2 regions of the Paenibacillus litoralis genome follow, and region 2 is predicted to be linked to the other one. Evidence: riboswitches for the same ligand, from Rfam matches in the RefSeq annotation. Region 2 holds a riboswitch; the other holds the start of a gene.
The links. A riboswitch is a leader RNA that binds a small molecule or an ion and turns the genes downstream of it on or off. The one in region 2 is predicted to bind cyclic di-AMP.
Positions count from the first base shown of each region.

Region 1: linked by a shared signal. The riboswitch ahead of ACKGJP_RS33825 (hypothetical protein) and the one ahead of ACKGJP_RS18095 (CAP domain-containing protein) in region 2 are both predicted to bind cyclic di-AMP.

Region 1 covers NZ_CP176395.1:8,054,753-8,062,347, reverse strand. The annotation lists gene ACKGJP_RS33830 (KamA family radical SAM protein) at 1-413, shown strand, start outside; cyclic di-AMP (ydaO/yuaA leader) riboswitch at 1,325-1,515, shown strand; cyclic di-AMP (ydaO/yuaA leader) riboswitch at 1,625-1,796, shown strand; gene ACKGJP_RS33825 (hypothetical protein) at 2,013-2,411, shown strand; gene kdpF (K(+)-transporting ATPase subunit F) at 2,560-2,637, shown strand; gene kdpA (potassium-transporting ATPase subunit KdpA) at 2,752-4,431, shown strand; gene kdpB (potassium-transporting ATPase subunit KdpB) at 4,506-6,536, shown strand; gene kdpC (potassium-transporting ATPase subunit KdpC) at 6,579-7,196, shown strand; gene ACKGJP_RS33800 (universal stress protein) at 7,263-7,595, shown strand, end outside.
Region 2 covers NZ_CP176395.1:4,346,375-4,353,969, forward strand. The annotation lists gene ACKGJP_RS18080 (M24 family metallopeptidase) at 1-507, shown strand, start outside; gene hrpB (ATP-dependent helicase HrpB) at 733-3,252, shown strand; gene ACKGJP_RS18090 (DUF445 domain-containing protein) at 3,348-4,586, shown strand; cyclic di-AMP (ydaO/yuaA leader) riboswitch at 4,700-4,836, shown strand; gene ACKGJP_RS18095 (CAP domain-containing protein) at 4,845-5,597, shown strand; gene ACKGJP_RS18100 (ABC transporter ATP-binding protein) at 5,690-6,367, opposite strand; gene ACKGJP_RS18105 (prolyl oligopeptidase family serine peptidase) at 6,508-7,155, shown strand; gene ACKGJP_RS18110 (hypothetical protein) at 7,169-7,595, shown strand, end outside.

The DNA.
Region 1 (7,595 bases), 3.7 Mb from region 2:
TTCTTAACCGGCTGTCCTGGGCGGGCGTCACGCCATACTATTTTTTCATCAATCGTCCGGTGGCGGGCAATCGGGACTTCGTCCTTCCTTTGCACGAAGTGTACCGAATCGTAGAAGGAGCCAAGGCGAGAACGTCGGGACTCGGTAAGCGGGTACGACTGTCCATGAGCCACACATCCGGGAAAATCGAAATTTTAGCGATCGAAAACGGAAAAGCTTACTTGAAATATCACCAGTCGCGCGACGGCCATTACGGCAAATTTATGACGCTGGATTGCCCGGACGATGCGTCCTGGTTCGATGACCTGCCGGGCAACGAGCGGCACTGGATCAAGCCTGTCAAAAAAACGAACCGCGTCGTTTCGGTCAACGAACTGCCCGATATGCCGCAAAAGCGTGTAACCACGCGATAGTGATTTGCAAAGAAACTGCCTAGCGCATGCGCTAGGCGGTTTTTTCGTGGTGGCAAAACGCTCATTTTAGAAGACGTGGAGGACTCTTATTTTGCGCTTTTGACTGGTTTTTTCGGAATAAGACGTAGTGTACTGCAGTTCCGCTTGGCTATGAAATCGAAAGTGAATGCGGCAAATCACGCATCTACGTTCTGTCTGGACAAGGACAGCGGTGTTCATGGCAATGAATACCGGCTGGAAGACCGGTAGGGAACCAAGGCGTAACAGAAAGCAGGAAAGGTGAGAAGAGGGGACGGGTATGGGGTGGAAGAGCGACAGCGGCCGCCTTTGAAATCGTGTTATTACCGTAAAACCAATTCAATGAAACACGATTTCAAGAGCGGCTGGAATCCCATACCCGTCCCCTCTCCCACGCGCAGACGTAAGGCTTCGCACAAAAAGGACCGACAGGGTGAACTTTCCTGAAGGTTTTTCTTAAATCTCAGAGTATATCCTCCGCTAATTGTTCGATTTCTCGGTAACGTCTGGCTTTAAAGACGCCGCAATGCGTTTATTCTTGTATCCCTATCTGCGCGAAGCAGCATGAAATGATACCAGCAGCGAATATGGCTTGTAAAGTATTCCAATCGCGAGAAAACGACGTGTGAGACGGCTATTCGCCATTGTATCGCTTTCATCGGGCCGAAAGTTCGTTTTTCATGCGCTGGGAGCTCTTTTGCTTCATCTTTCGCGATAATAACGATAATCGTAGGAAATAAGAGATATTCAGTGATAATGGGAGATTTTATGGTTTGAGGGGGATAGGGCAATCCCGCGCGGGGCCGGCGCGCCGAATTTCGGCATCGGCGTTGCTTTACAGGTCGTAGAGCAGGGAGTAAGATACGATTCATGATTTACTTATACAGTTTCCAAATTCTGATTCGCTGAATTTCCGCAAGGAAAACGGGGGAACCAATCGCGGCACGCGAACCGGTGTGAGAGCCGGGCATGCGCCGCACGGGGTGAATCGTTCCGCAGGGCGCCATGGAGCGCTGCGGGACGTAGGGCGACTCTCACCGCCCGAATCCGTCAGCTAACCTCGCAAGCGTTGTTTGGCACACGAAGCGGAGAAAGTCCGCAGACGTGCTTTTGGAGAGAGGATGATGAAGCTTTGTGATCGCCTAAACGGCCACAGGGATTCCATCCCTGTGGTTTTGTATTGTCTTATACCGTAAGGAAAGACGCTGAGTCCCCGGAATACCGGGGAGCGGGGGAACCGACGCGCCTTAATGGCGCATGGGGTGAATCCTCTATAAGTTATGCGAATGCCATAACGATAGAGGTAGGGCGACTCTCACGCCCGAATCCGGCAGCTAACCTCGTAAGCGTATTGAGAGAGGCAACCTGAATCGTGACGGGTGCGGTTATTTCGCCGTGCTTGCTAGAAGCCACGAGAAGAGTCCTCTTCAACCGGGCTTCTTTTTGCTGTGCGGAATTGTGAAAGACGTTTTCAGGAGTTCGGCAGAAGCGGGTTTGCCAGCCCGGAATGCGCTTTGACTGACAGCACCGTTATTGGGAGTACAGGTTGCCCTCTCTTGCATGAACGAGAGGAGAACGGGAATGGAACGGGAAATCGAATATTGTCTCGTCGCTGCGCCCAACAAAGCCGGCGAAAGCTTGATCAGGCTGCTGGAAGTGAAGGGAATCCCCTATGCGGCGCTGGTAAATAACGAGACGGAAGAAGCCAGAATGCGGCGAATCGGCGTTAAGCGAATCTGCACGGTCGATACGAATGCGATTGATACGTGGCAAGTGCCGGATTGGCCGATCGGCAAAGTTTTTTTGTTTGAACAAAGCTTGCCCTTGTGCTGCCGGTATATTCAGGTTTGCCGGAGCTGGACGTCGAAGCCGATTTACGTGATCACGCAAAGCCCGAATCCGCGGGCCATCTATAAAGGGCTGGGCGCTGACTATGTCATCTACAGCCGGCAAGAGGAAATGTCGTTCTTGATGCGGTAGCGATGCCGCCAAACGGTTGGAAGGAAGAAGGAGGGGCAAGCATGCTCGATCTGGTCATGATTTTGACGTTGGCAGGTACGTTCCTGTTGTTCTACGGGTTTCTCGCCTGGTGCGGCCGGGTAGTCGATGAAACGGGAGGCGATGGCCGGTGATACTCGTGTACGTGTTTACGGTATTCCTGTTTGTATATCTTATCTATGCGTTAATTAACCCGGAGAAATTTTAACGCCGTCAAGCATCGCTTCACTTTTTGGGGAACAACCGGGGCTCCTCGGAAGTAATCGGAATAAGCTTCGAAGCTTCGCTTCACTTTTTGGGGAATGAAAGAGGAGGAATCGCAATGGGAGTACTGCAAATAGCGGCGGTGATCGTCATTCTGCTGCTGCTGGTTAAGCCGATGGGCACCTATTTGTTTCACGTATTTTCAAATGAACCGAATCGCACGGACAAGGTTTTCGGGCCGTTCGAGAATGTCATATTCAAGATCGTCGGACTAAAAAACCGCGGCGGCATGTCGTGGAAAACGTACGCGGTCAGCTTTATTTTGACGAATATCGTCTTAGTCGCGATCAGCTATATCATTCTTCGGCTGCAAAACGGATTGCCGCTTAATCCGAACGGGATCGGCAATATGGAGCCGTCTCTCATCTTCAACACGGTCATCAGCTTTATGACGAATACGAATCTGCAGCACTATAGCGGCGAATCAGGTGTATCGTATTTCTCGCAAATGGCCGTTATGACGATGATGATGTTCACCTCGGCGGCTACGGGCTTTTCCGTTGCGATTGCCTTTGTCCGCGGGATAACGAGCAGAGGGAAGACGGTCGGCAACTTTTTTGAAGACTTCATTAAAGCCCATACACGCGTATTCTTCCCGCTGGCGATCGTCGTTACGCTAGTTCTCGTCGCACTAAAGGTGCCGCAAACGCTGCAGCCGAATTTGACCGTTACGACGCTGGAGGGCGAGACGCAGACGATCGCGATCGGACCTGTCGCTTCGCTGGAATCGATCAAGCATTTGGGGACGAACGGCGGCGGCTTTTTTGGGGCTAACTCAGCGCATCCGTTCGAAAATCCGAGCCCGTTAACCAACGTGATCGAAATGCTCTCGATGTGGATGCTGCCTGCCGCTCTTCCTTACACGTACGGGCTGTTTGCCCGCAACAAGAAGCAGGGCTGGGTCGTGTTTTCCGCGATGATGTTCTTGTTCCTCTCGTTCCTATCGCTTGTGTACTATGCGGAAAGCCAAGGGAATCCGGTGTTGAACGCACTCGGTATCGATGCGTCTCAGGGCAGCATGGAGGGGAAGGAAGTCCGCTTCGGCATCGCCCAATCCGCCCTGTTCACGGCTGTAACGACGGCGGCGACGACCGGCACGGTCAATAACATGCACGACACGCTGACCCCGCTCGGAGGGCTTGTGCCGATGGCCGAAATGATGCTCAACTGCGTTTTCGGCGGCAAAGGCGTCGGGCTTGTGAATATGCTGATGTACGCCATACTCGGCGTGTTTTTGGCGGGGCTGATGGTCGGCCGGACACCGGAATTTCTCGGGCGCAAAATCGAGGCGCGCGAAATGAAGCTGATCGCCATCGCCATTCTGGCGCATCCTTTCATTATTTTGGCTCCGACGGCGCTGGCTTTCATGACCGACCTCGGCAAAGGCGCGATTACGAATTCAGGCTTTCACGGCATCTCTCAGGTGCTCTACGAATATACGTCTTCAGCCGCCAATAACGGTTCGGGCTTCGAAGGGCTGGCGGACAATACGAAGTTCTGGAACATTTCGACGGGGCTTGTGATGCTGTTCGGCCGATACGTCTCGATGATCGCCCTGCTGGCAGTCGCCGGCTCGATGGTCAAGAAGCAATGGGTGCCGGAAACGGTCGGGACGTTTCGCACGGATAACAAGCTGTTCACGGGCATTCTGATCGGGACTGTCCTCATTATCGGGGCGCTGACGTTCCTGCCTGTGCTGGTGCTGGGGCCTATCGCCGAACATCTGACGCTCCGTTAACCGAAGCCGTCCGGGTGAGCGTGCTCCGCGTCTAATTTTGAATAGCCCGCCAATCTATAATGAGGTGAACTGTAATGAATACGAAACGCAAAAGGCTGCTGACGCCGGGAATCGTCAAGCGGGCCGTTATCGATAGCTTTACGAAGCTGAATCCTGCCGCGATGATGAAAAATCCGGTCATGTTCGTCGTGGAAGTCGGGACGCTGATCGTGCTGATCATGACGCTGTTCCCGTCAGCCTTCGATGCCGAAGGCAATGTCGGCTTCAATCTGTCCGTCTTTTTGATTCTGCTGTTTACCCTGTTGTTCGCGAACTTCGCCGAAGCGCTGGCTGAGGGACGGGGCAAGGCCCAGGCCGACTCGCTGAAGCAGTCGAAAAAGGAGATTTCCGCCAATAAGGCGGTCGGAGACGGCGTTAAGGTCGTTGCCTCCACCGAGCTGCGCAAAGGCGATATCGTCATCGTCTCCCAAGGAGAGATGATCCCGGGAGACGGCGAAGTCATCGAGGGGCTCGCTTCGGTCGACGAATCGGCGATAACCGGTGAATCAGCGCCGGTGATCAAGGAAGCGGGCGGCGATTTCAGCTCGGTTACCGGAGGAACGCGCGTCGTCAGCGACCGGATCAAGGTCCGGATTACGAGCGATCCGGGCGAATCGTTCATCGACCGGATGATCGCCCTCGTCGAAGGCGCCAAACGGCAGAAGACGCCGAACGAAATCGCGCTGAACACGCTGCTGATCAGTCTGACGATCATCTTCCTGATCGTGGTGGTGACGCTCGGACCGATCGCTTCTTATGTGCAAGTCGATCTGGAAGTGCCTGTGCTTATCGCGCTGCTGGTGTGCTTGATTCCTACCACGATCGGCGGTTTGCTGTCGGCGATCGGGATTGCCGGGATGGACCGGGTGACGCAATTCAACGTGCTGGCGATGTCCGGGAAAGCGGTCGAAGCTGCAGGCGATATCAACACGATGATCCTGGATAAGACGGGGACGATCACGTATGGAAACCGGATGGCCAGCGAGTTCAAAGCCGTGGGCGGCGAGGAACTGAGCGTGCTGGCGGCTTGGGCGGCGATCGGCTCGGTCAAGGACGAAACGCCGGAGGGCCGGTCGGTGCTGGAGCTGATGAAAAAGCAAAGCTTGAGCTACGACGACGGGCTCGCTGCAGGAGCCGAGTTCATCGAATTCAAGGCGGAAACGCGAATGAGCGGCGTCGATCTGAAGGACGGGCGCAGGGTCCGCAAGGGCGCGGTCGACGCGGTGCGCAAATGGGTGCTCGCCCAAGGCGGCACGGTTCCGGCCGATCTGGAGGCGAAGGGAAACGCGATTGCCTCGCTTGGCGGAACGCCTCTGGCGGTGGCGGTCGACGATCGTATTTTCGGCCTCATCTATTTGAAGGATACGGTTAAGCCCGGTATGCGGGAACGGTTCGAGGAGCTTCGCCGAATGGGAATCCGAACGATCATGTGTACCGGCGACAATCCGCTGACGGCTGCAACGATCGCGAAGGAAGCGGGCGTCGACGACTTTATCGCCGAGAGCAAGCCGGAGGACAAAATCGCGGTCATCCGCCGCGAGCAAGCCGAAGGCAAGCTGGTCGCGATGACCGGCGACGGCACGAACGACGCGCCGGCGCTGGCGCAAGCCGACGTGGGTCTGGCGATGAACAGCGGGACGGTAGCGGCGAAGGAAGCGGCGAACATGGTCGATCTCGATTCCGACCCGTCCAAAATCATCGAGGTGGTCGCGATCGGCAAGCAGCTGCTCATGACGCGCGGCGCTTTGACGACATTCAGCATCGCGAACGATATCGCCAAATATTTTGCCATTATTCCCGCGATGTTTATGCTGGCGATTCCGGAGATGGATGTGCTGAACGTGATGGGACTCGGCTCCCCGATGTCGGCGATCTTGTCGGCGCTCGTGTTCAACGCGGTTATCATCCCGCTGCTCATTCCGCTGGCGATGAAAGGCGTCGCCTATAAGCCGATGAGCTCCACCAAGCTGCTCGGCCGAAATCTGTTCATTTATGGTCTTGGCGGCGTTGTGGCGCCTTTTATCGGCATCAAGCTGATCGATCTGGTCGTTCATTTGTGGGTATAAAACATATAGACAAAGAAGCTTTTCGAGAGGGATGAAAAAGGAATGAAAAACATGGAAGCAGCGGAACGGGCGCCGGTTCAGTCGGTAGGCGCGTATCTGTTTACCCTTATTCGCATCGGCGTGTTGTTTGTTTTGCTGGCGGGGATCGTATATCCGCTTGTGACGACAGGGATCGCCCAAGCGCTCATGCCGAATCAAGCTGGCGGGAGTCTTGTTAAGAACGGAAGCGGAGAGACGGTGGGTTCCGAGCTGATCGGACAAACGTTTAGCGACCCTAAGTATTTTCAAGGACGCGTATCCAGCATCGCTTACAAGGCGGATGCTTCGGGCTCGAACAACTATGCGCCGTCCAATCCGGATTTGTTGAAGCGGACGCAGGAGTCGATCGAGGCATGGAAGGCCGCCAATCCGGACGTACCGGCCGACAGCCTGCCGATTGCGCTCGTGACCAACTCGGGCTCCGGACTCGATCCGCATATTACGCCGGAATCGGCTGCCGTTCAGATTTCGCGCATTAGCAAGCTGACCGGCATTCCTGCCGCACAGCTGGAGAAATTGGTGAGCGATCATACGGAGGGACGCGATCTCGGCATTTTCGGAGAGAAGCGGGTGAACGTTCTGAACATCAATATCGCCCTGCAAGGTTTACTGAAAAAATAGGAGCGAGTATGCCGCCTTGTCTGTCTCTATGCAGGCAGGGCCTGCGTGCGTTAGGAGGGGGAGCGGATGGAAACGTTCAGAAGGAGGACGCCGGAGGAAATTTTGCTGTCGATCTCCAAGCTGCATCAGGGCCGGCTCAAAGTGTATATCGGCGCCGTCAGCGGCTCGGGCAAGACGTACCATATGCTGCGCGAAGGCTGCCAATTGAAGTCGCAGGGGATCGACGTCGTCATATGCGCCGTATCGACGATGCGCAGGCCGGAGACGGTGGAGCAGCTAGGGGATCTGGAGCGCATTCCGAGCGTTCACTGGCTGAAGGACGGCTCCGAGAAAAAGGATTTGAACCTGGAGGCGCTGGTGGAGCGGAATCCGGAAGTGGTGCTGGTAGACGGGCTTGCG
Region 2 (7,595 bases):
GCAGGAGAGAAGTCCGCGCTTCCGCATGGGGATCCCGGCACCCGCGAAGTACGCAACGGCGAACTGCTGTTATTCGATATCGGCGTTTATGCGGACGGGTATGCATCCGATATTACACGCACGTTCGCCGTAGGGGATATCAGCGACGAGCTGAAACGGATCTACGATACCGTGCTGCAAGCAAACAAAAGAGCGATCGATGCCGTAAAGCCTGGCGTTACCTATGCAAGTGTCGATCAAGCGGCGCGCGGCTATATTACATCCAAAGGCTTCGGCCCGCAATTCATGCACCGTCTCGGTCACGGGCTGGGTCTTGACGTCCACGAATATCCGTCGGTTCACGGCGCTAACCTCGAGCTGCTCCAGGAAGGGGCAACCTTCACGATCGAACCCGGCATTTATGTGCCCGGTCTCGGCGGCGTCAGAATCGAAGACGACGTATGGGTTACGGCCTTAGGCGTCGAAGTGCTGACTTCGTTCTCGAAGGAGCTAACGGTTATCGGTTAGGCCGTAAATGCATCGCAGCATATCAAGCTCGTTATCCTTGTTTCTCCGAGGATAGCGGGCTTCTTTTCGGGTTAGGTCATTCATCGCTTGTTTCATTTCGCCTCAAGTCCTGTTCGGTAGACATCGTGCTGAGAAGGGAAGTTGTTATCGTATCATCCGGGATGACAAGGCTTTTTCCTTGGAGTATGATGGAAAGCGATAGAAAAGATAGCTGAGGAGAACGTCATGCATCAACTGCCAATCGATCCGGTATTGCCGGAATTGCTGCATAAGCTACAATCGCATGCTAATGCGGTGCTGGTCGCCGCGCCGGGTGCCGGCAAAACGACGCGCGTCCCGCTTGCGCTTCTGAATGAGCCTTGGGTTCAAGGCCGCAAAATCATCATGCTGGAACCGCGCCGTCTCGCCGCTCGCGCGGCTGCCGGCTATATGGCTAGGTCGATCGGGGAAGAAGCCGGCGGGACGGTGGGCTACCGGGTAAGAATGGATACGCGAGTCAGCGCAAAAACAAAAATAGAAGTCGTCACGGAAGGCGTGCTTACCCGGATGCTGCAGGACGACATGTCGCTTGAAGGTGTAGCTGCTGTCATTTTTGACGAGTTTCACGAACGAAGTCTGCAGGCCGATCTTGGGCTTGCCCTATGCTTGCAATGCCAAGCGGTGCTGCGCGACGATCTGAAGCTGCTGGTCATGTCGGCTACGCTGGATGCAGAACCGGTTGCCGAGCTGCTGGGAAAAGCGCCAATCGTCATCAGCGAAGGGAGATCGTTTCCTGTCGAGACGCGGTATTTGAACCGCAGCATCGACGGGAGGATCGAGCCTGCCGTCGTACGAGCCGTTACGGAGGCGCTGCAGAACGATGAAGGCGATGTTCTGGTGTTCCTGCCTGGGACCGGAGAGATACGTCGTGTCATGTCCCAGTTAACGGCCCTATCCTTGGGGAAGGGCGTTCGCATTTCGCCGCTGTACGGCAATTTGCCGCAATCCGCCCAGGATGAAGCGATCGCTCCATGCCCGGCCGGACAGCGTAAGGTCGTGCTTGCAACATCGATCGCCGAAACGAGCTTGACGGTCGATGGCGTTCGGATCGTGATCGACTGCGGCTTAAGCCGGGTACCGCGCTTTTCGCCGAAAACCGGCATGACGCGTTTGGAAACCGTCACCGTTTCCAGAGCGTCCGCCGATCAGCGCAGAGGGCGGGCGGGAAGGCAAATGCCAGGCGTATGTTACCGGCTCTGGACGGAGCAAGAGGAACGCAAGCTTGCTGCGCGAAGCGTGCCCGAAATCAACGAGGCGGATCTGGCTCCGCTTGCTTTGGAGCTTGCAGCCTGGGGAGCGGCCGATCCGGCGGAGCTGCAATGGCTCGATCCGCCTCCTGCGGCCGCTTATTCGCAGGCAAGGCAGCTCCTGCGTCACCTTGGGGCGCTAAACGGAGACGGGACGATGTCTCAACACGGAAAGCGCATGGCGGAGTTAGGCATGCATCCGCGTCTGGCCCATATGATATTGCAGGCGATTCCTTTGAAGCTTGGATCATTGGCCTGCGAGCTTGCCGCATTGCTGAACGAGCGGGATTTGCTCAGGGGACAGCCTCAGCAGCCGCCTGCGGCAGACTTGCGGCTTCGTGTCGAAGCGCTGCGGGAAGCGGTCCGCTCGAAATGGACGGAACCGCTCTTCAAGGAGGGTCATCAGGTAGACATGGCGGTATGCAGAAGAGCGGCGGCTGAAGCGGATCAATGGAAACGGCAATTCTTTATCAAAGATAGTGCCGACGGCGATGCGGAAGCGTGCGGCTTTCTGCTTGCATTTGCCTTTCCGGACAGAATCGCCGGCCGCAAGGAGGGCGGACGTTATTTGCTGCGAAGCGGCAGGGGGGCTGCTTTCTTAAACGCGCAGCCGCTTTCGTCGGAGCCATATCTCGTAGCCGCAGAGCTGGACGATATGGGAGCGGAGAGCCGAATTTTTCTGGCTGCTCCGATTCAGGAAGATGAGCTGGAGCGTTATGCAGCCGATCAGATCGAGGAGGAAACGATCATCTCTTGGGATCGTCAAGCCAAAACGGTTCGTGCGCGCAAACGGAAATCGATCGGCGCGATCGTCCTGCGGGAAGCCGCAATGCCCAATCCCAATCCGGAAGCGGTGTCTATGGCGCTGCTGGGAGGACTTAAGGCGGAAGGCATCGGATTCCTTTCTTGGACGAAAGCCGCCCGCCAGCTGCAGCAGCGAATAGTATTCATGCACCGGTTAGAACGCGAGGATTGGCCGGATGTTTCCGACGAAAGCTTAACGGATACGTTTGAGGATTGGCTCCTTCCGCATTTGTATGGTCTCAAAAACGGAGAAGATCTGAGACGTCTGCATGTGGCCGACCTGTTGGAGTCCATGCTGTCGTGGAACAAACGCCGCGAACTGGACGAGCTCGTACCGACGCACATCGTCGTTCCGAGCGGCTCTCGCATACCGATTGACTATAGCGATCCCGAATCACCCGTTTTGGCCGTCCGGCTGCAGGAAATGTTCGGCCTCGAGCATACGCCGTCGATCGGCCGCGGACGGGTGCCGCTGACCGTTCATCTGCTCTCGCCGGCGCAACGTCCCGTTCAGGTGACGCGCGATTTGGCAAGCTTTTGGCGGGATGCTTATTTTGAAGTGAAGAAGGACTTGAAAGGGCGGTATCCCAAACACTATTGGCCGGACGATCCGACAGCCGCGGTTCCGACGAATCGCACTCGCCCGCGAACCTAATGGAACCATTTTGCAGAAAGATGCTTCTTGCCGTGTAAGGCAAAGTTTTTGAGGGATACTAGTACGTATCTCTGAACGATCGGAGGATGTTTGATTTGAACACGAGGAACATTGCCGGATTTTCTCTTGCTGCTATGGGAATCGGCTTTATCGTCACGTTATTTTTGCCGGATAGCCTTATTACGACGTTGCTCCAAGGGGGATTTGAAGCTGGTCTTGTCGGCGGTATCGCAGACTGGTTCGCCGTAACCGCCCTTTTCCGCCATCCGTTCGGGATTCCCATCCCGCATACTTCGCTCCTTCTCAAGAACAGAGGGAAAATCGTTAATTCGCTTATTTCCGCTATGGAAACGGAACTGTTGAACAAAGATAGCATTACGCATAAATTAAGCCAATTGAATCTGATGACGATCATCTCTTCGGCGGTAACGAAGGTTGTGTTGAAGCGGAAAGCTAGGAAAAGGATTTTGGCGTTCCTGCAATCCTTGCTTAAACAGCTTCCTTTGGAGCGATTTGCCCCGGTAATTCAAAGCTACCTGACGAGTTATGTCCGGAACAAAGAGCTTAAGCCTCTGGCGCAATCCGCTGTCGCATCGGCCATTCGGGACGGTTGGGACGAGAAAGCGCTCGATCGGGCGCTCGAAATGGGAACGGATTGGGCCGTCAAAAGAGAAACGGAGCAGTTGCTCGGGAGAATCGCTTACGGCAAGCTGAATGAGCTTCAAGTCGGCGGGTTTATGGGGTTTGCCGTGCAAGCTTTTATCGGATTTATGAATGAAGAGAAGCTTGGCGGCATCCTGCAGGGGATGCTCGTTTCCGGCATGCGCGAGCTTCGTCAGCCGGGCAACCCTTACCGCGAGCAGCTGCTTTACGAATTGAAGGATCAAGCGGACAGACTGGCGAACAACGACGATATTCTATCGAAGCTGAAGGGGTGGCTGGAGAAGAAAGCGGAGAGTCCGGAAACCGAAGCTTTTCTGCTCGAGAGGCTGCAAGACATTCGCGACGCGGCTGTCGCAAAGCTGGAGGAAGATGAACGAAACGGCGGGCGGTATGTGTTGAGCGCATACAGGTTCGTCGTCGAGAAAATAAGATCGATTCCGGGCATGACCGACAAATGGGAAGAAGGGCTTCGTACGTTTCTCGTTGATCTTGTAGAGAAAAATCATTTCCGTATCGGCGTGCTGGTTCGCGACAATCTCAATAAGTTGGACGACCAATCGTTAGTCCAAATGCTGGAACAAAAAATCGGCGGCGACCTGCAATGGATCCGCGTAAACGGCGCACTCTGCGGCTTTCTCGTCGGTCTCGTGCTCTCGTTGTTTCATCTGTAAAGCATCGTCGTTTTCGCGTTCTGGAAGACTTTGTGTCATGAAATCGACTATCTCCCGTGCTACAATTGACCGTGCCAAAGGGAAGCCGCCCAAAACGGTTTGTCGGAGGCAAAAAAAACAGAAGGCCGAAGCTTCGTCAGAAGCACGGGGGAACCCTTGTCACTGGGGTGAAGCCACGTCGTTGTGGCCGGGTGTTTACTCTTTGACCCGAATCCGTCAGCTAACCTCGTAGGCCGGGAAAAGGAGACGATTTTTTTGATGCAACGTTTTAAGAAAGTAGCGATGACAGGTGTTCTGGTATTGGGTCCGATTATTAGCGCCGGTGCGGCTTCTGCTTCCGCAGCGCCATGCATCGTTCCGGATAATGCCCCGCAAGTCGCAGCAGCCAAGCAATATGGTATTGATTTGGGAGCCTTGCTTCAAGGAAATAAGAATTTCAATAACATTAATGTGAACGACTTGCTTGCCAAGCTTGGCGTTAAAGCGCCTGACTTCTCGGCAAAACCGGGTACGGGCAACGGAGCAGGAACGGGAGCAGGTTCGACAGGCGGTGGTTCCGGTGCAGGCACAGGCACAGGCTCGCAAACAGGCTCTGGAACTACAGGAGGCTCTCAACAAGGCTCGAACGCGAATGCTTCGCAATCGGCTTATGCCAGCCAAGTAGTCGACCTGGTCAACCAGGAACGCGCGAAAGCAGGGCTGAAGCCGCTCTCCAGCGACAGCGCTTTGGCGGCTATGGCGCTCGATAAAGCCAAAGACATGTATACCAATAACTATTTTGATCATAACTCACCGACTTACGGTTCGCCGTTCGACATGATGAAATCTTACGGGATTCGTTACACGTATGCCGGGGAGAACATTGCCAAAGGACAGCGCACTCCGCAAGAGGTCATGACTGCTTGGATGAACAGCGCCGGGCACCGTCAAAACATTTTGAGCCCGAACTTCACGAAGATCGGCGTCGCTTACTACAATGGCGAATGGGTGCAGGAGTTTATCGCGAACTAAGCTTAGCTTCACCAGAGCAAGTTGCCCTTATACGATCTTCAATCGAAACAGCCGTCAGCCTTGCGTTGACGGCTGTTTTATTTTGCGGCTTATCAGCAGACGATTAAATCTACTCGGCCATCCCGGATATGGATGATACGGTCAGCTTGCTTAGCGATAGCGGGATCATGCGTGATGAGAACGATTGTTCGCCCGTGCGCATTGAGGCGCCTTAGTATCGATAGGATATCGTTACCTGTAGCGGTGTCCAGCGCACCTGTCGGTTCGTCCGCCAGCAAAATGGGCGGGTCGCCGGCTAATGCCCGCGCAATGGCGACGCGCTGCTGCTGCCCGCCGGACAGCTCGGATGGTTTATGTTCCGCACGGTCCTGCATATCGAGCTCAGCGAGAGCGCATGCCGCCTTTTTCAGCCGTTCCTTTTTGGAAAGCCCTCGATAAATCAGCGGCAGCTCCACGTTTTCTATTGCGGTCAGCCGAGGAAGCAGGTTGAAGCTTTGAAAGACGAAACCGATTTTGCGGTTTCGGATATCGGCCAACTGAGCGTCCGTCATTCCTCGAACTTCTCTCCCGTCAAGCGAATAACTGCCGGTTTCAAGTACGTCCAGACAGCCCAGAACGTTCATCAGCGTCGACTTCCCGGATCCGGAAGGACCCATGACGGCGATGAATTCGCCCCGCTCAATGTCGAGGTTTACGTTATCGAGCGCTTTTATCGTTTCTCCGCCTAGCCGGTACGTTTTGGCTGCGCTTTCCATGCGAATAAGTACCATGCCGTACACCCCCTTATCGTTTACCTTATTCGCCTCTCCGCTAGAAATGTATATAAAAAAGGGAGGGCATGTACACAAATTCCTTGACGGTTGACCGTGACTTTACTTACAATTTTTTCAACCAGCAAGGAGGGAATCCAATGCCAATAGTAAAGCGAGCGGTACATAACGGAACGTTAGGACATCTTTGGTTCGTGCCGAACGGATATGAAGAAAACAAGGATACAACTTGGCCGTTGATCCTGTTTCTGCACGGAATCAAGAGGCGCGGAGAGGATCTAAGCATGCTTGAAGGTTATGGATTGACGGGGCTAGCCGTTAGACAAGACGATTTTCCGTTTGCCGTGGTCGCACCGCAGTGTCCTTCGAACTCTTTTTGGCCGCAAGAGCGAAGCAAGGTTATCGCTTTGCTGGATCACACGGTATCCTCCCTCCGAATCGATTCTGCGCGTGTCTATGTGACCGGCTTCAGTATGGGCGGAAACGGTGCATGGGACCTGGCTGCACATGCTCCCGACCGTTTTGCCGCGGTTGTCCCTCTATCCGGATGGTATGATCCGAAGGAGGCGAAAGTCTTCGAACGGATGCCGGTCTGGGCTTTTCACGGAGTCGAGGACGACGTAGTTCCTTACAAACATTCGGAAGAAATGGTTAATGCCATTAAGGAAAAGGGCGGTCGAAGCCTGCTAACACCGCTTCCCGGCTATAAGCATCAGATCATGGATGAGGTTTACCGCAGGCCGGATTTGTTCGAATGGCTGCTGAGTCATCGCATCGGAACGAACTAGTGACGGTCAATAAATGAGATTGCAAGGCATATTGATTTCCGCCCGCTTCCCATGTATGGTGAGGGTGGAGGCGATTATTATTCTTTTAGTTCCGGTGGAACGAGAGATTTTCGAAGCATTGGAGGGGGAAACGCTCGGGTGGGCGTGTATCGGCCCTCTGCTGCTGCAGGTGAGAGGAAAGGATGACCGAACGAAAGCGGAGATGTACCAAGCCCTTGGCGAAGGCCAAAGAGGGCTATTTCTCTTTCGCGCTTACCACAATCACGCATGCCGTTCGGCGGTCGAATGGTATTGGTGGACTTGTGAACAGCTAAGGAAGCCGAAAGCGTGGGAGGCTCTGCTTGCCGGTTTGCGCTTTTACGGGGCGGATGAGACCTTGCGCGTCATGAATAAAGCCGAGACAGCGCTTGATCGAACGAATCGCTTGTCGAACGGCAGCT